2 regions of the Clostridium bornimense genome follow, and region 2 is predicted to be linked to the other one. Evidence: a T-box and tRNA genes for the amino acid it is inferred to sense, from the RefSeq annotation. Region 2 holds a T-box; the other holds one or more tRNA genes.
The links. The T-box of region 2 lies ahead of trpS (tryptophan--tRNA ligase). A T-box ahead of a tRNA ligase gene usually reads a tRNA of that ligase, here a tRNA-Trp.
Positions count from the first base shown of each region.

Region 1: it encodes a tRNA-Trp, which carries the amino acid that the T-box ahead of trpS (tryptophan--tRNA ligase) is inferred to sense. The anticodon was not compared.

Region 1 is NZ_HG917868.1:2,458,628-2,469,037, forward strand. Features, by position in the region: gene CM240_RS11115 (NAD-dependent protein deacylase) at 1-292, shown strand, start outside; gene CM240_RS11120 (TVP38/TMEM64 family protein) at 456-968, opposite strand; gene CM240_RS11125 (methyl-accepting chemotaxis protein) at 1,253-2,743, opposite strand; gene CM240_RS11130 (methyl-accepting chemotaxis protein) at 2,828-4,312, opposite strand; gene CM240_RS11135 (non-ribosomal peptide synthetase) at 4,454-7,651, opposite strand; tRNA gene CM240_RS11140 (tRNA-Trp) at 7,968-8,042, opposite strand; gene tsaE (tRNA (adenosine(37)-N6)-threonylcarbamoyltransferase complex ATPase subunit type 1 TsaE) at 8,261-8,716, shown strand; gene tsaB (tRNA (adenosine(37)-N6)-threonylcarbamoyltransferase complex dimerization subunit type 1 TsaB) at 8,719-9,432, shown strand; gene rimI (ribosomal protein S18-alanine N-acetyltransferase) at 9,407-9,871, shown strand; gene CM240_RS11160 (ECF transporter S component) at 10,027-10,410, opposite strand, start outside.
Region 2 is NZ_HG917868.1:1,026,428-1,036,837, forward strand. Features, by position in the region: gene ribH (6,7-dimethyl-8-ribityllumazine synthase) at 1-78, shown strand, start outside; gene CM240_RS04510 (NAD-dependent epimerase/dehydratase family protein) at 245-1,108, opposite strand; gene CM240_RS04515 (GatB/YqeY domain-containing protein) at 1,830-2,264, shown strand; gene CM240_RS04520 (hypothetical protein) at 2,302-2,604, opposite strand; gene CM240_RS17765 (hypothetical protein) at 2,715-2,873, opposite strand; gene CM240_RS04525 (DUF4870 domain-containing protein) at 2,994-3,317, shown strand; T-box leader at 3,368-3,563, shown strand; gene trpS (tryptophan--tRNA ligase) at 3,619-4,629, shown strand; gene CM240_RS04535 (hypothetical protein) at 4,706-5,602, shown strand; gene CM240_RS04540 (radical SAM/SPASM domain-containing protein) at 5,605-6,636, shown strand; gene CM240_RS04545 (formate/nitrite transporter family protein) at 6,734-7,591, shown strand; gene CM240_RS17770 (clostri-philic family protein) at 7,650-7,787, shown strand; gene CM240_RS04550 (hypothetical protein) at 7,850-8,530, shown strand; gene yidA (sugar-phosphatase) at 8,567-9,382, opposite strand; gene CM240_RS04560 (ATP/GTP-binding protein) at 9,578-10,144, shown strand; gene CM240_RS04565 (peptide chain release factor 3) at 10,174-10,410, shown strand, end outside.

The DNA.
Region 1 (10,410 bases), 1.4 Mb from region 2:
GCCTACTTGTCCTAAGTGTGGTGGAAAAGTTAAACCTGATGTTGTCCTTTATGAAGAAGGACTAGATAATAATGTTATAAGTGGAGCAGTTAAAGCTATTTCAGAAGCTGATACTTTAATTATTGGAGGAACCTCCCTAATTGTTTATCCTGCTGCAGGACTTATTGATTACTTTAGAGGAAAGAATCTTGTACTTATAAACAAGAGCACAACATCTGCTGATAATAAAGCTGATCTTGTTATTCATGATGCTATTGGCAAAGTTTTAGGGGAAGCTGTTAATAATTTATAAGGACTTGTTGCAATAACAAAGTTTTTAGTTTGTTATTGCAACAAGTCCTTTATTTAATTATATGCTGGTGAAAAATTTCTAAAAACTTTTTTGTGTTCAACTTTATTAAAAAAATTATTCTTAGGAATCTCTTAGACACTCTGCCTCATATCTGTTCATTCACTTATAAACCTCTAGTTTTTCTTTCGCACAACTTAACTTTTCTTATAAAGACTATAGCCATTATCACTATAATAAAAATTGTTAAGAACGTTTCATCTAACTTTATTATTTCAATAGAATATGCTAAAGAAATTGATGTTACTAACTTAGATATCATAGCTATAATAAGAAACTTAAATCCATTAACCTTTGCTATTCCAGATCCAATACAAATAACTTCATCCGGTAATATAGGTAATATAAATAACATTAATATTATTATTGTATCATTTCTTTCTATATAATTATTAAACTTCTCTAACTTCTTTTTATCAACCATTTTACTAGCAATATTGCCACCTACATATTTTGCAATAGAAAACATCACTATTATTCCAGCTATCGTACCGAAAAAACCTACAATAGCACCAATTAGTGGTCCAAAGGTAGCACTTCCTGCCATTATTGTTACTGGCTCTGGTATTGGTAATATTATAGGTTGTAAAAAACATGTAATAAAATAAGATAATAAAATTTCATATTAAATTTCCTTTCAACTTACTTTAGCTACATATTAAAATAAATACCTTAATGAAATACAAATAAAAAACTTAATATTTCTTAATAATTTATCTATTGTTAATATATACTGATGCTGTGATTTTGGTTTTAGTATGAAATAAAAAAATCCCCAGAAACTATTGAATATATACAATATTTCCGGGGCAATTTTTCTAATTGTGATATATTTATTTATTTTTTGTTATAAACCTTCTTATATTTACAGCTAGAAGTATCAATGAAACACTCTCTCTTTATTTAATATAGATTCTTTACTGATTCTGTAGTTTCTTTTAACTCTTCTGTTAGCTTAAATGCTATTTCAGCTTTTTCCTTAAAGTTATTAGATATACTTGAGCATTCTTCTGTTATAGCCATTGTTTCTTCAGCTACCACAGATATATTATTTATAGAATTAACTATAACTTCACTAGCCGCTGCAATTTCTTTTACTTCTTCGTCTACTCCATTTACCTTACTTAATACATATTCAGTATTTTCTCCAATTACATCAAAAATCTTTGTTGTCCTATGTACTAATTGATTTTGTATGTTATTAGCTTCACTTAATTTTTCTACTGACTTTATTGAAGTATCTAATTTTTCTCTTAAATCATTAGTTATACTAATTATATTTTCTATAGAATCTGAACTTTGTTCTGCTAACTTTCTTATCTCATCAGCAACTACTGAGAACCCTTTCCCACTTTCTCCTGCTCTAGCTGCTTCTATCGATGCATTTAACGCTAATAAATTTGTTTGCTTTACTATATTATTTATTACATTAGTAATATGAAATATATCATCAGATCTCTTATTAAGTTCCTTCATAATTTCTTTAACTTCTTCATTTGTAGCATCTACCACAAAGGCTTGACTACCTAATTCTTTAACAATCTCTTTGCTTTCTATTAAAATACTGTTAGTTTTTATTGAGATTTCACTCATTTCACTAGTCATAATTTCAGTACTTTCTATTTTTTCTTTAATATTATTTGAATACTTAACCTGCGTTTTAATATCATCACTATTTCTTTCAGCACCCTTAGTTATATCATCAAGTGCTACTGTAAGCATTGCTGACTCTTTTGAAATATTATTTACTATATCTAATACTTCCTCCATATTAGTATCTATAGTATTATTAATATTCATAACTTCATCTATTAGCTGGTCTTGCTTCAATTTAGCTTCATTTATATTATCTAAAAACTCCTGATTAGTATTACTAAAAAAGTTTACCGCTGATGCATTATTATATGAACCATATACAAATAATATAGTAGTTATTATTATAACAATATACGTAATAATTTCTATATTATGAAATCCAAGTTTATTTATATCAATGATCATTTTTATAATATTTATAGATATAATAACTAATCCAAATATTCTAAACTCGTTTTTTCTTCCGTATAATACATAACTAGATAGAAATGGAAATATAAAAGCAAAGTTTACCTCACTACCAACAAAATAAGTACCTATCCATGTAATTATATATACTACAAAAACTACAATTCTTATAATTTTACTTTTACTATCCTTTTTTAATAATAAATACGACCAAATAAAAGTTGATACTACTAAAATAGTATAAATTAATGCTTGCATCATATTTAATGATCCAGTAGTAGCCCCCATTATTAATGCAAATATTAATATTGGCGTAGTTACTTTCACTATCCTGACCAAATTAGTATTAGCTATGACATATAATCTAATTTCTTTTTCTTCTGTATTCATTTTATTTCTCCTTTGTAAATATTCTCATTTTATATATCGATATTATTTCATATTTAATTTAGAATATTTAAGAGAATTTATCTATTAATATAATTCTTTTACATTTTCTGTATTTTCTTTCAGTTCATTAGTTAATTTGAATGCTTCTTTAGCTTTATCTTTAAAATTATTAGATATAGCTAAACATTCTTCTGTTGCTGCCATAGTCTCCTCTGATGTAGCAGATAAATTATCTATAGCTTCTACTATCACACCATTAGCTTCTACTATATTATTTACCTCTCTATCTATTCCTTCTACTCTTTTCATAACATTTTTAGTATTTATATCAATATTCTCAAAAATCTCTGTTGTCCTCATAACTAATTCATTTTGTTTTATATTAGCTTCATTTAATTTTTCTACAGAAATTATAGAATCGCTCAATTTGCTTTGTAATTCATTAGTTATTGATGCTATATTCTCTATAGATTTAGCACTTTGTTCTGCCAACTTTCTAATTTCTTCTGCAACTACAGCAAAACCTTTTCCACTTTCTCCTGCTCTTGCTGCTTCTATTGATGCATTTAATGATAATAAATTAGTTTGCTTAACTATATTATCAATAACAGTAGTTATTTCCACAATACCTCTAGATCTTTCATCTAATTCATTCATTATACTCTTTACACTCATGTTGCTTTCTTTTACTACTTCGGATTGTTGTTTTAATTCATCTATAATATTATTACTTTCTTTTATTACTTCGTTTGTTTTTTCTGAAATAGAGCTCATTTCTGTAGTCATATCTGCAGCATAGTTTAACTTTTCTTGTACATCTTTAGTATATTGAACTTGCATTTGAATAAAATCATTATTTCTTTGTGATCCATTTGCTATTTCACCTAATGACTCTGTTAATAAATTTGATTCCTCAGATATATTATCTACAATTTCTAAAACTGCTCCTGTATTCTCATCTATAGTATTATTTAAATTCATTACTTCTTTAATTAAATTATCTTGTTTTCCTCTACTTATGTTTAAATCTTTTACATATTCCTTATTGATAATATCAAAAGAATTTATAGCTACAGTATTTTTATATATTGCATATATAAATAACAGATTTTGCTCAAAAATTATTAAATACGTATTTATATTATCTGATAATTTATCATCAAAAATCATCTTACATCCTGTTACTAAAAATATAATAACAGCTATCATCATTATGTATTTCTTATCTCCATATAATACGTAAGCTGTTATAAATGCAAATCCAAATGCAAAAGATACATAAAAATCTAATACAACATATGTATAAGTCCATGAAATAACATATCCTATAAGAACAATATTTTTAACATGTACACTATCTCTATTTAATCTATAAGTTATAGTAGAACTTATCCATGTAATAACTACTGTTACACTAACTATTATAGCTTGAACTAATGTACCTACTTTTGTCACATATAAACCTATTGTTGACAATAGTAGAATTACTGTGATTAATCTTACCATCTTTACTAAATTATCATTTGCTACTCTATTAAGCCTTAGTTCGTCCCTTAATTTAAGCTCCATCAGTTTTCCCCCTAAAAAATTTCATTTTTTTACTTTATTAACTTTTATCGTGATTTTATTAAATTTATTTACATTTTTTATTAATTTATTTCAAAAATAGAAAAATACTGTGTAAATTTAAAATTTACACAGTATTTTTGTTTATATAAAATTCTTTATATACTTTTCAATTAGAGCTTCATTCATAGGTTCACAACTCAAACCCGTTCCTTCTAACGCTTTATCAGTATTAGTAGTGTCAAAGTATGTTGGTGACATTTTCCCATATCTATTTACAAATTCTTCTTTTTCATTTTTCTTAGTAATTCTAAATAATGATTCCAAAAGTTTTAGTGGATGTTCATTTCCTGAATTAAATAAATTTTCTTTCCATTCTTCATAACTTAAAGGTTTAGCCTCATAACCACATTTATTTATAATTCTTCCAAGTTCACTGATAGACACATAAACACTATTCATTAAATTATAAGCCTTACCGTAAGCATCACCTTGTTTTGATATCTTAACTATGGCCTCTGCTATGTAATCTACTTGTGTCATGTGAATTTTAAGATCTATATTTGGATAAACTTTTGTTTGTAATATAGACTTAAATGTTCTACTTATGGAATCACTAAGTTTCCATATTCCTGTATCATTTGCCCCTGTTATTTCTCCTGGACGATATATTGCTGCTCTGAGACCTGCTTCTCTTGCTAAGTTAACTATTTTTTCACATACCCATTTAGTTTCACTATATGATAAGTAATAGCCTATACAGCTATCTAGAGGATCATCCTCCATAGCTACTTTTCCAAAATGACTTGGATTATCAAAAACGCTATATGAAGAAACATAATTATAATATTTAGGTTTTCCTGTACAAGCAAATTCTAATGTCTTTATTGTTCCTCCTACATTAGTATTTTTCAATCTTTCATATGGATATATAAAATTAAGTAGTGCTCCATTATGATATACTGTATCTATTGTTTCTGTTAATATCTTATATTTTTCTTCATCTATTCCTAATAATGGCTTATCTAAAGATCCTATTACTGGAGTAATAAATTCTCTATATTCTTCCTTCCATAAATGATAGTACTCCATATTATACTTAATTCTCTTTAAAGCATCTTCTTCACTTTTGGCTCTTACATGGCAGTAAAGTCTTGCTTCTGTTTCAGATAATAAACTATGGATTAAATATGCTCCAACAAAACCAGTAGTTCCCGTAATGAAAACATTTTTCATTTCCGGAGCATCATTCTCATATTTTCCTGGCTTAATGTTTTCATCTAATTTTACTTCATCATATAAATAACTTTTATCCTTTTCTAAATCAGTAATATCTTCACCAGCTAAAGTTCTATCAATATATTTTCCTATTTCCTTTATTGTTGGATTCTCAAAAACAAAAGATACTGGTACAGTGACATTAAATATCTCTTCTATTTTAGTAGTTAATTGTATTACTTCTAAAGAGTCCATACCCATATTTAAAAGGTTGTCCCCTATATTAGCATTATAATCAAATTCTTTAGTTATTATTTTGCCTAATGTTTTTTCAGTGTCTGTATTATATTCTATGTTTTTCTTATATTCGCATTCATTATTACCACGAGAACTATTTGCTATATTTAATTTATTTTCTTCATATAATTTTGCTGTTTTAGCTATAGATACTTTACCATTATCAGACTTAGGCAATGCTCCACTTTCAACAAGGCATATCTCATATGGTGATACTTCAAAATATTCTAAAACACATTTATTAGCCATATCTACAATATTGCTAAACTCAATACTATTTCTAAGAACTTCAGGCAATTCAAAAGCTAATACTAATCTTTCTTTTTCTTCCTTTACTATTGAGAAAGGTACTATATTTGCATATTTTAATGCTGGCATCTTTTCTGTTAACTTAACTACAATATCATTAGGTAAAATATTATTTCCATTAATTATTATAAGTTCTTTCATACGTCCAGTTATATAAATATAGCCATCTTTTACTATTCCAAAATCACCAGTACGTAAGAAATCTCCTTCTTGTCCTTTTAATTTAGAATAAAATGTTTCTTCTGTAGCTTTAGGATTGTTATAATACCCCTTAGCTACTGCTGGACCTTCTATCCATAACTCTCCAAATTCATCTTCTTTACATTCTTCTAAGGTATCAGGATTTACAGCTATTATCTTATGATGTTTTATTGTATACCCATTTCCAATAAACTCTATCTTATTTTTTGTATTCTCATTTGCTAAAACTAATTTTCCATTTTGATATTGATCAAAATCAATATCTAATATTTGCTCATCACAAAAATTACATACGCCAGTAGCTCCACAAGTAACTTCTGCAAGACCGTATCCTACTAAGAAGTCATATAAATTAATTCCGAAATCTTTATACTCATCTGCAAATTGTTTCATTGATGAATATGTTACTATTTCAGATCCATTTAATAGTAATTTTAAATTAGACAAATCTATACCTTCTAATTTATTTGCGGGTACTAATTTAGGATATGACTCATAAACTGAATTAGGCGCTAAGGTACTATCAGCTTTAAATTCACTTAAGTTTTCAATCCATCTTGAAGGTTTTTCTAAGAAATCTGATGGTGACATTATACCAATAGTAAATTCCGGTTTTATTATTGGAGTAAATATTAAATAAACTAAACCTAAATTATGAAAGAATGGAACCCATCCAAAAATTCTTTCTACTCCTAAAGGTTCTACACTACAATTAATAGCACTAATTAAATTTCCATATGAAATTAATACTCCCTTTGGGGCACTAGTTGATCCTGAAGAATATTGAATATATATAATATCATCTAACTCTATTTTCTCTGGAATAAAGTTTTCTCTCTTTTCACACTTTTCCACATTAATAACTTCTAAATTACTAAAGATTTCTGCAACTTCAACTTTCTTTTTCAATGCACCTAAAATTTCTTTTGCTTTGTTTTCTAATAAGTTACCACATAATAAAAATTTAGGATTACAAGACTTAACTACAGAAATGAATCTTTCCATTTTACTTGGATCTATTGGAGGTGGAATTATAGTAAATATAGCTCCAGCTAACATTGCTCCTACAACAGATAGTACATTATCTACAGTTTGTGTAGATAAAATCACTACTTTATCTCCTTTTTTTATACCTGAATTCTTTAGTTTAGCTGCTATATCTAGAGATTTTTTCAATAAATCTGATCTTGTTAGTTTAACTTCAATTTTTTTATCATCATTATAATGAAAAAAAGTAAAACACTGATTCTGCTCCATAGAATTGCTACTTAATAAATCATAAAAATTCTCTTGATTACTTTGTATATAGTACTTCATTTATACCCTTCTCCTTTTCCAGTTTATTACATATAGTGTAATTTTATTACATAATATGTATATTATATCCTGTTGTTTTCATAGTTACAAGAGATTGTTTCTATCTTTTTCACTTTTTCGAATTTTCTCTTATTTATTTAAAACTATATAATATTCAATATTTTTTTATGTATCTTTTTCTATTTTTTATCATCTAATTTGCATATAAATAAAAAGTATTACATAATAATTTTGCAATACTTTTTTACAATTCAATATCTTATAAGTAATTATCTTAATAATAAAAAAATCGCTAGTAAACATTACTAGCGATTCATGGCAGGGGCAGTAGGATTTGAACCCACAACCAATGGTTTTGGAGACCACTACTCTACCGTTGAGCCATACCCCTATATTTATTTAAAGTGATTTGTCACAATGATTATTATATATATAATAATCTAAAAATGCAAGTACTTTTTTATATTAATTAACTTTTTGGGCAGAATTAATTATTATGCAACTAATATATGGTTAAAAGTACATTAAGTTTCCATATAATCAACTATAAAAATATTTTCTTTGATAAAAGTAGTAATTAATAGTAAAATAAGCTTCGAGGTGAATTCTATGAAATTTATAACACATACTGAAGAAGAAACTATAAATCTAGGCTATAAAATAGGTTGTCATCTACAATCAGGTGCTGTTATTTGTATAGATGGAGATCTTGGTACAGGTAAAACCCATCTTACTAAAGGCTTAGCAAAAGGCTTAGATATTGATGAATATATAACTAGTCCTACATTTACTTTAGTTAACGAATATGATGGCAGATTAAAATTATATCATTTTGATGTTTATAGAATTGATGATCCTTATGAAATTGAAGCTATTGGATTTGATGAATATATATATTCAGATGGAGTGTCAATTATAGAGTGGTCTTCCATCATAGAAGATTTATTGCCAAGTGATAGATTAAATATCAAAATATCTAAAAATTTAGAGCTTGGATTAGACTACCGTGAAATATCAATAGACATAGTAGGCAATAAACTAAATTATCTTAAGGAGGTCCTATAATTTTGAAACTTCTATGTGTAGATTCTTCTAGTGAAACAGCTTCCGTAGCTGTTATTGAAGATAATAAAATATTAACTGAACTTACGTATAACGATAAAAAACAGCATTCTGTTATTCTAATGACTTTAATAGACTCTGCAATAAAAAATAGTGGTAACACAATTTCTGATATAGATGGATTTGTCGTTTCTAAAGGTCCAGGATCATTTACTGGCCTTAGAATAGGTATGTCCACTGTTAAAGCCTTAGCTCATGGAAGTAATAAGCCTTATGCATCTATATCTACATTAGATGCCCTTGCTTATAGCATTCCTGAATTTAATGGTATAATATGTCCTTTGTTTGATGCTTTAAGAAATAATGTATATACGGCCTTATACAAAAAAACTAATGGAGAACTATTACCTATCTGCGACTATGATGCCATCGAAATATCAGAATTAATTAATAAACTTAATTCATTAGGTGAGCCAGTTCTATTTTTAGGTGATGATTGTTTTAAATTTAAAGATATGTTATCTGAAGTTAAATTAGGAACCTTTGCTTCCCCATTCAACAATTTAGTTCGTGCCTCTTCTCTTGGATTTATAGCAATGGATAAATTCAAAAATAATGATTTTAATAATTTAGATGAAGATGCTCCTCTTTATATTAGAGTGTCTCAAGCAGAAAGAGAATACATCAATAAACATGGAAAAACAGTATATGAAGAATAATATTTTTATTGATGATTTACGTCTTGAATATATTGATGCTATCTATGAAATTGAAACAATGTCTTTTTCATTACCTTGGAGTAAAGATAGTCTAATAAAAGAATTAGATAATAAAAATGCTCACTATTTTATTGCTCTATTAGATGGAAAAGTAGTTGGATATATAGGTCTGTGGGAAATTATCGATGAAGGCCATATAACTAACATCGCTATCCACCCTAACTTTAGGGGACATGGTTTTGGAAAAATACTATTAACATCAGCCGTTGATTACTGTAAAAACAAAAACTTTTATGGTATAACCCTTGAAGTGCGTGTCTCAAATACAATTGCCATAAATCTTTATGAATCTCTTGGCTTTGTTAACTGCGGTATTAGAAAGAAATTTTATACCGATAACAACGAAGATGGAATTATTATGTGGAAATATTTTAGATAATTTATAATCATGTGATTTTGAACTTGATAACTGATAACACTGATTTCAAAAAACAACACTTAAGTATAATAGCTTTATATATGAAAAAAACTAATACTTTCTTACCACTATTAACTAAAAAGTGATGTCGCATAAACTGCAACATCACTTTTCTATTATAAAGCTTTCTTTTCTTTTTCAATAATTGATGATAATGGTTTTATTATTACTGCTGTTACTACTGCGACTATAGTTCCTTTAAGCACGTTAAATGGCGCTATACTTAAAATTACTAAAGATTTTACGTTTGTTATAGAACTGTTTATCGCCGCACCCATAGCAACGAAATCATTAAGATTCCATCCCATTACTTTTTCGTATAATGGTAAAAATATAAAATAATTACCTATAGCAGCTACTAATACCATAAATACAACTCCTAATATAGATGATACTAATAACTTAAATTTAATATTTGTACGATTATAGATCAACCCTACTGGAATTACAAAAGCGGAACCTACTATAAAGTTTGCTAATTCTCCTACAAATCCTGTTGA
Region 2 (10,410 bases):
ACAAAAGCAGGAAATAAAGGATTTGATGCAGCAGTTTCTGCAATTGAAATGGCAAATTTACTTAAAAATATTGGATAAGATGAAATAAAGAAGTTGAAGCACCATTAGTGCGACAACTTCTTTTTTATTGTACTTGTATGTATATAAAACTAATATTAATACCTGTTCTAGATAAGTAGTGGTAATTGTAAAAATAAGATAAATACCACTACTTTTCTAGAACAGATGCTAATATGACATTTTATTATAATATACCAGCGAGAGTACAATTAATACCTTCAAGGAGATCCATTTGTGGATAATATAGTCCAGAATTTTTTAGTTTATCTGTATTAAGCAAATAAGTTACATCCCTAAAAGGAAAATAGCTACGAGCAGGGATATTTTCTGTAACTCTTTTTATCTTATAGTCTCTTTTTAAGGCTTTAGCAATGGTGAATACAATTTCTTCAAAAGTGTATATGTTAGGATGAGTTAAGTTGAATATACCAGTAATATCATCATTTGTTATAGCGGATTCAAAAGTTTTAACAAGATCATCGATATTGATAAATTGGATTGAAGAATTATTTGGAGGAATTGGAATGGTTTCATTATTCAATATTTTATCTATAAAAAATTTTTCTCTATATAGATTATTATCTTTGCCATATATATAGGTTGGTCTAAAAATACAGTATTTTAAGTCACTATTAATTAAAGAGTCCTCTGCTTCTTTTTTATTTGTTCCATAACTGCCCCAATTTTCATTGTATCCTGTTTTGTAATTTTCATTAATAATGTCATTTGTACTAGGATAAACAGCACCAGAGGAACAAAAGATATATTTTTTTATTGTAGATTTATTGATGGAATTCAGTAGAAAGTCTATATCTCTCTTTTCATAGGCAGAAATATCAACAATGTAATCATAATGTTTATTTTCAAGGCTTTTCTTTAGATTGGGTATGTCATGTCTGTCGCAGATTATGTGTTCTCTAAAACCGGTATATTCAATAGGAATAATACCTCTAGTTAAAATATCAACAATATAATTTTTAGAGATTAAGTGTTTTGCAATAGCTTTGCTTACAAAAGTAGATCCTCCTAGGACCAAAATAGTATTCATATAATCACCTCATAAATAGTATAGCATATTTACAGTATTATTGTATACTATTTATATATATTATACACAATTAAGATTTATAACATATATTACAAAAATAAAATTTTATACTATAATTTAAGTATTCATATTTTAAGGAGTAGATAAAATAAATTTAGTATAAAATAGGAGGTGGAGAAGAACTATGAGTATTGTACTATTGTTTATAATATTATCTATTATTGTAGCAATTATTTTTCCACCAAGTTTAGGTAAAATGCTAGTGTTTAAGGTGTAAAGTTTATACACTTATAGAAAGAATTAATATTTGGCGTAGTAAAGCATTTATTTCATCTGCGCCTGTAGCTGTAGAACGGACTGAATTTAATGTTTTTGATAAGGTACCTTCTATTGATATTCCAGTATATTTTCTTGCTGGAGCATATGATTATACTTGTTGCTATTCTTTATAAAAACAGTATTATGACGCTATTAAAGCACCACTTAAAGGTTTTTATACTTTTGATAACTCTGCTCATAGTCCGCTATTTGAAGAATCTAAAAAAGCCATTAACATATTAAAAGAAGATGTATTAAATAATAAAAATACTTTATCTGATTGATGGATGTTATTAGTATAAAGGTTAATTTGATTAATTTTTTCTTTTTGGTGTATAATAACAATTATAAGTATTAAGAAAAGGGGTGAAGTGTTAGTAGAATTTAACTGCTAACAATATATATGTTAAAAGAGACATTAAAAAAAGATGAAATAGCAGCTATGAAGGCAAAGGAAAAATCTAAAGTTGCTGTTTTAAGATTAATAAATGCTGATATTAAAGGTAAAGAAATTAATACAAGAACTACTTTAAGTGATGAAGAAATAGTCTCTATAATTGAAAAAAACATAAAACAACAAAAAGAGACTTTAGAATATGCTGAAAAACTTGGTGATGAAGAAAAGATTAATGAATGTAATTTTGCTATTGGAGTATTAACACCATATTTGCCAGCTCAATTAAGTGATGAAGAAGTAGAAAATATGCTTAAAGAAATTATAAGTACTAATAATTATACTGCTAAAGATATGGGTAAAATTATGAAAGAAATAATGCCTAAAGTAGCAGGTAGATATGAAAGAAGTAAGATTAATCCAATGGTTAAATCTTTATTATAAAATAATTACAGGTAGCAAAAATGCTACCTGTAATTTTTTAAGTAAGAAAATTTTCTGTTAGAGTTAGTTTTTTGTATATATCAGAAATAAAGTCTATTAAGGCACCTAATAATGTAAAGGAGACAAGGTGGATTGCATAAGATAAATATACATCATTAGTATTAAATAAATAATAAGTAACACCAGAGGTTTTAAGAATATCATTATAAGCTAAGAACCTTAGGATCGGATTTGATTGAAATAATATATTATTATCAGGAGATCCTGAAATGGTATTAATTATATTAATGAATATAATTAATAAACTTGTTGTTCCGAAAGAAAAATAAAATTTTTTCATATATGCCGTTAACACCACCTGTATATATTTATATAACCATAATTATACATTATAGCATATAAAAATATTTATATACAGAAAATTTATACAAAATATGGAATTTTGTATGCCTATTTTGGTTCAATATCTTCTTTTATACAATCACTAGTATAATCAAATTCTTGATATGAGATATTTTGTTGTACTATATTATCATGAACGCCTTTAATTATTGTTGAAAATTGTTTTTCTAGATAGCCTCTTTCTTTAGGAAGATATTTTTTATTCATAATAATCACCTCAAAATATAGTTTGTGTAAAAAAGTAATAAATATTAAATGGAAATATAATTACATATACAAGAATATACTTTATAATGATATATAATAGATATGAAGAGGTGATATGACATGAATGATGATAGTTATAAGTGGAAAGGAATCATAGCATACTTATTTAGTTTTGTTGGAGGGTTAATTATTTATTTCACTGAAGATAGAAATTATACACTTAAGTTTCATGCTATGCAATCTACTGTTTTTGGACTAACTGTAGCGATATTACAAGTGTTATGCAAAGCAATTCCTTTCGTAGGATGGATTATTTCTGATCTTATTAGAATAATATGGATTATTTTTGTTGTAATAGGTGCTGTACATGCTGCTCAAAATAAACCATATAGATTTCCTATCGTAGGTGAAATAGCAGAAGCAGCAGAAAAAATCATTGGGTAATATTGCTTTTGATATTTTCTAGTGGTATAGTAATATTTATATTAATAGTTTTAACTTCGAAGATAAGGAAGAGTAACTATAAGGACGCTTGAAGAGAGTTGTCGGTAGCTGCAAGACAATAGTAGATTTATAGTGAATGGGCCTTTAAGAAGTATGAGGAATACATACTCATAACGTTGCTCGCGTTAAGAGCTAGAGGAGAGAAATCTCAAAAATAGGTGGTACCGCGTACTTAACGCCCTATAAGCTTTTGCTTATAGGGCTTTTTATTTTATATAGTGATAAAAATGGAGGAAAAAATATGAGTGAAAATAAGAAAGTTATTTTTAGTGGAATACAACCATCAGGAAATTTAACTATAGGAAATTATTTAGGTGCTTTAAAGAATTGGGTTAAGTTACAAGATGAAGAAGAATATGATTGTTACTATTGTGTTGTAGATTTACATGCAATAACTGTAAAACAAGAGCCAGCAGAGCTTAGAAGAAGAACATTGGAAGTGCTTGCAATATATATAGCAGCTGGATTAGATGTTGATAAAGTTACTTTATTTATACAGTCCCATGTAAAGGCTCATAGTGAAGCTCAATGGCTTTTAAACTGTAGTACTTATCTTGGAGAATTACAAAGAATGACACAATTTAAAGATAAGTCTGCAAAATATTCAAATGTTGGGGCAGGACTTTTGAACTATCCAGTGCTTATGGCTGTTGATATATTGTTATATCAAACTGATTTAGTACCAGTTGGTCAAGATCAAAAGCAACATTTAGAATTAACAAGAGATTTAGCACAAAGATTTAATAACACTTATTCAGATACATTCAAAATACCAGAGCCATATATTCCAAAAGAAGGAGCAAAAATAATGGATCTTCAAGATCCAACTAAAAAGATGAGTAAGTCAGCAGAAAATCCTAATGGCTATATATTTATTATGGATCCACCAGATGTTATTAGAAAGAAGATTTCAAGAGCAGTAACAGATTCATTAGGTGTAGTTAAGTATGATGTTGAAAATCAACCTGGTGTTGCAAATCTTATGACAATATTAAGCACTCTTACAGGTATGAGCTTTGAAGAGATAGAAAAGAAATATGAAGGTCAAGGATATGCTAACTTTAAGAAAGATGTAGGTGAAGCTATAGTTGCTGAATTAGAACCTATTCAAAATAAGGTAAAGGATATTTTAAGTGATAAAAAGTATCTTGAAGAAGTTTATAAAAAAGGTGCAGAAAAAGCTAATTATGTAGCTAATAAAACATTAAGAAAAATGCAAAAGAAAATAGGACTTATACCACCAGCAAGATAATTTAGAACCCGTTAGGGTTCTTTTTATTTTCAATTAATTGTATAATTAGGTAAAAAATAATTATAGGAGGCTCCGAATGAAATTTTTACCTTTTATGTCAGGACAAGAATTTTTACAAGCTTATCCAGTTTATTGTGCAATTATAATATTACTATTCTATCTATTTGTAACAGGAAAAAGAAGAAAGGAAAGTAATTATGTTATTGAAGAATTATCTATTGAAGATGTATTCATGATAAATAATATTAATAGAAAGAACATAAGGGAGTTATTAGCTTTTTTCACTTATGGATTATTAGTAAAGGGATATATAGAAAATTTAGATAAAGATAAGGGACTATTTAGAAGTAAACAGGAAATGTTAAATTCAAATAGTAATTTGAATATTATTGAAATGGAATTAATGAATAACTTCTCTGGCTTTGGTGTTGAATTTAATAGTATAGTAAATGATTCTAGATTAATAAATCTTTCTAGAGAATATTATTGTAGTAAAGAGAAAGAATTTTTGAAAAGAGGATTAATAGATGTTATTGAAAAAACAACATCAATAAAAATAGAAATTATAATTGCATATAGCTTAACAATAATACCAGGAATTCTTAGAGTATTTAGTGGAATGATAAATGAAAAACCAGTAACATATTTGATTTATGAAATAATTATTACAATAGTTATATTATATATTATAAGTAAAAATATTATGTCTAATAAAATTACAGAGAAAGGAAAAAAGTCTATAAAAGCTTTTAAAAAAATTAATGGTAATTATAAAGATAGTAATAATGGGGCAGATATTAATATAGATGATTATAACAGACTTATGGCATCTTTCGTTTTATTTAATATTGGTATAGATTATTTTGGAGTACCACATGCAGAAGATCATGATAATTTTGGAGGACATTCTTGTAGTTCATGCAGTTCATGTAGTTCATGCGGAGGTGGTTGTGGTGGCTGTGGTGGTGATTAGTTTTGAAGAATAAATTAGTTTTACAGTGGCATATAACAAGTAGATGTAATAAGAGATGTAGCCATTGTTATCAGGAAGAGTATAGTGATAAAGAATTTACTACAAGTGAGCTATTAGATATAGGGAGTCAATATCTAGAATTATTACGGGAATATAACAAAGTATATGGTGTAAAGGAAAAAGGTCATATTAATATAACCGGTGGAGAACCTTTTATAAGAGAAGATATATTTAAAATATTAGATTTTTTTAAAGATAATAAAGATGAATTTACATTTGGTATTTTGACTAATGGTTCATTGATAGATGAAAAGGTTGTAAAAAAACTTAGTGAATATAACCCTAGAATGGTACAAGTAAGCTTAGATGGTGATAAGGATACTCATGATAAGATTCGAGGCAGAGGAGCTTATGAGGAGGTTTTAAATGCTCTTAAAATGCTAAATAGGTATAAAATAAAAGGAATAGTCTCATTTACTGCGAATAATGAAAATTATAAGAGAATATCAAAGGTTATAAAAGTGGCGAGAAGGGCTAAGGCATATAAAGTTTGGTCCGATAGAATGGTTCCTATTGGTTCAGGTAGTAGTGGATCGATAAGAACATTAAGTAGTGATGAAGTTGTAGATTATTTATCTATAATGAGGAAAGAAAAGAGTAAATTTATTAATAGGTATAGAAAAACTATAATTTCAATGGATAGAAGTTTACAGTTTTTATCTGGGGAAGGAAGTTGTTATAAGTGTAGTGCCGGAGATGGATTAGTTATAGTGTTAGAAAATGGAGATGTACTTCCTTGTAGAAGATTACCTATAAAAGCTGGAAATATAAAAGAAAAGAGGCTTAATGAAATATATTTTAATAGTGATGTTATGAAAGAGATAAGAAATATAAGTAATAAAGTTCCTAAACAATGTGAGAAATGTAGTTTCTATGATATATGTGGTGGTGGAGCAAAATGTATATCCTATGGTATATATGGAGACTATACCATTGCTGATTATGGATGTCCGATAAAAAATAGAGAATTATAGTAGTTTGATGTTAAAAGCATAAGTAAAATACAGTAATTGAAATTTTATGGTAAAAAGTGTATTATGATATTAATAAATTTATGAGGGGGATGGGAATTTGGGATTTTTCACACCGGCAGAAAATGCTTCTAATTTTATTAATGTTGGATTAAAAAAGACTACAGAGAAACCTATAAAAATATTTTTACTTGCAGTAATGGCAGGAGCCTTTATTGCCATTACTGGATCAGGAGTTGGTGTAGCAACACATGCTATCACTAATGCCTCTTTATCAAAACTTATAGGAGGCTTAATTTTCCCTTGTGGATTAACGATGGTTATTCTTGCGGGATCAGAGTTATTTACAGGAAATATGTTAATTTCTATTTCGTGTCTAGAGAAAAAATCGAAATGGTCAGGAATGATTAAAAATCTTGTTATAGTATATTTAGGTAACTTTGTTGGATCCATTTTAGTGGTATGGATACTATCAATAGGAAAACAATGGGATTTGTCATCAGGGCTTTTAGGGGCTATGACTATAAAAACAGCTGTAGCTAAAGTATCATTACCATTTGTATCCGTATTAATGCTTGGAATAATGTGCAATTTTCTAATATGCATAGCTGTCTGGATTGCATCAGCAGCAAAAGATGCTGCTGGAAAAGTTATAGGACTATTTTTACCTGTAGCTTTTATGATTTTCTGTGGATTTGAGCACTGTATTGCAAATATGTATTTTATACCTGCAGGTATTTTTGCTCTTAATAATCCTGAATATGTAAATAAGGCTATTGAATTAGGAGTGAATGTGGATAAGTTAAGTTGGGGCACATTCATAACAAACAATTTGATACCGGCTACTATAGGAAATATAATTGGAGGATTTTGTATTGGATTGGTATATTGGGCAGTTTATTTAAAGAAAAACAAAACCTTCATAGAAAATAAAAAGTCAGAAAGGGAAACGGCGTAGCATAATACATAAAAAACTTTTCTAGGTATAAACTACCTAAGGAAAGGATGTGATTATAATGGTTAACAAGCATGGTTCATGTAACCCAATGCAAAAAGGAACAAGAAGACAAAAACTTCATGAAAATCAAAATAATGTAGGGAATCCTAAAAAAGATTCAGGGTATGAAGATTTTGATGGAAATCCTATAGAATAAGGATAGAGTAGGGCATTTTGCAATAAAGTATGCAAGGCCCTATTTTTATGGAGAGGGAATATATGATATTAGAAAAAGACTCAAAATTTCTTAGAAAAAAGACAAAGGATTATATAGTGTATATAGTGTTATTGGCTATAGTAGTTACTACATATGTTTGGTTAAAGGTATTTGGAATTATAGAAATAAACTCTTATGATATAGCAATGGTTATGATTTTCTTTTTTCTACCATTGTATGTAATATATTTTCTTACAAAAGAATTAATTTGTATTGTTGATGTAAGAAAAGTAAAAATATCAAATGATTGTATTTATATAGGAGATAATAAAATAGAAAACAAAGATATAGAAAATATCATCATTATTGCAAGGTTTCAAGAGTTGATATGTGTAAGAAAGTGGTATGAGAAGAATGGTGAGTGGCATATTAAAACATCTATAGGACCTAAAAAATTAGATTATTTTATGGACAAGCCACCTGTTATAAATTTATCTGGTGATATTAAGATAGAATATAAAGGGAAACAATATAAAGTTTATGGAATACAAAATATATTAGAAGTTGCCAGAATGATATATATTGAAACGAATATAAAGAGTACCAGAATAAGTGTATATTATGTGATGGGAAGTGGATTTAAGACAAGATATAATTATTTTGAGAATAACTATAAAAGTAATATTTTTATTGATATAAGTGGAAAAAATAATAAGAAGAATTTAAGTCCAGTAGATACATGATTAATTCTAATAGAAAAGAGGTTTGATAACAAACCTCTATTGTTCTTCTAATATAAATTTATTAATTACTTCAGCAACGCCATCTTCTTCATTAGTTTTAGCAACATAATCGGCAGCTTCTTTTACGAAGTCAAAAGCATTACCCATAGCTACGCCAAGACCGGCAGACTTAATAAGGTTCAAATCATTACCAGCATCACCAACACCGATGGTTTCTTCTATTTTAATTCCAAGTTTATTTGCAAGCATAACTAACCCTAAACCTTTGTCTACTTCCTTAGGTAATATTTCTAAGAAGTGTTCAGCACTTCTTACTACATTATATTTTTCATAAAGCCAAGATGGAAGTTTTTCAATTGCTTTATCTAGTTTTTCAGGATGATCTATAAACATTATTTTTATATACTCTTCACTTCCAATTAACTTTGAACTATCTTCATAATAAAGATATATATCATTCATAAAAGCTTCTAAGACAGAGTATTTAGAAATATCTTTATTTGGTGTTAATACAGCATCTTTTGTTAAAGCATGTATGTGTATGTTTAATTCTTGTGATAAATTATATAATTCTTCAAAAGATTCTTTTGGCATATGACATTGATATATTACATTTTCAGACTTTGTTTCAAGAACTAGTCCACCATTAAAAGAGGAAGCAATATCACCATCTTCTAAAAGATTAAGTTCTTTAAGGTATCTATTTATACCATTTATAGGTCTTCCTGTAGATAATACTACTTTAACTCCTTTAGATTTTGCTTTAGATATTGCTTCTTTGACAGCTGGAGATATAGTTTTGTCATCTCTTAAAAGAGTACCATCCATATCAAGGGCTATTAGTTTGTACATAAATGACTCCTCCTATGTTTAACAAGATTTATAATAATTATATCATCTAAATGTAAATAATAAGAGAAAATATATCTTATTTTCATAAAAAAATTATATATTTACAGCGTTATTAAGATAAGTGTAAAAATCCATTGAAAATAGCTATAGTTATTTGATATAATGAAGTTTGTTGTTGGGCAAGGAGGAAAAAATATGACTACAAGAATTGCCATATTAGGTGGACCAAGATGTGGAAAAACTACATTGATACAACAATTATATGTGGATATGAAAATAATGGGCCTAGATGTAGGTTTTGCTACAGAGTATTCAACTGATTATTTAAGAGACAAAGGTATGATAGAAACTATAGCTGAACAGTATGGAATATATTTAGGTCAATTGAGAATAGAAAATCAATTAAGTGTACATGATTATGCTCTTACAGATTATGCTACCTTTGTACCATATATTTATGGTAGATTTATGATAGGAAATAGGAAACGCACTGTAAAAGAAATAGAAATACTTAAGGACTTATATAATTTAGCTTTAAATGATATAGGAAAATATGATTATATATTTTTTCTTCCAAGAGAATTTGGATATGAAAGAGATGGAGTTAGATGGCAGGATGAAGAAGTTGCATTAGCTGTGGATAACGCAATAAAGGCATTTTTAGATAGTGAACATATAACTTATCGAGAATTAGATGGAACAACAAAAGAAAGAGCGGAAAAGATTTTAGATATTTTAGGACTTAAAAAGGATGAAAAATAGTTATTAAGATAAGAGAGGATGAAAGCGGTTTGAGTAATATAAAGAGTGAAATTGATAGAAGAAGAACCTTTGCAATTATATCTCACCCTGACGCAGGTAAAACTACTATTACTGAAAAGTTACTTTTATATGGAGGAGCTATAAGAGAAGCAGGATCTGTAAAGGCAAGAAAAGCATCTAAGCATGCAGTATCTGACTGGATGGAGATTGAAAAACAAAGAGGTATTTCTGTTACTTCTTCAGTATTAGAATTTAGTTATGATGGA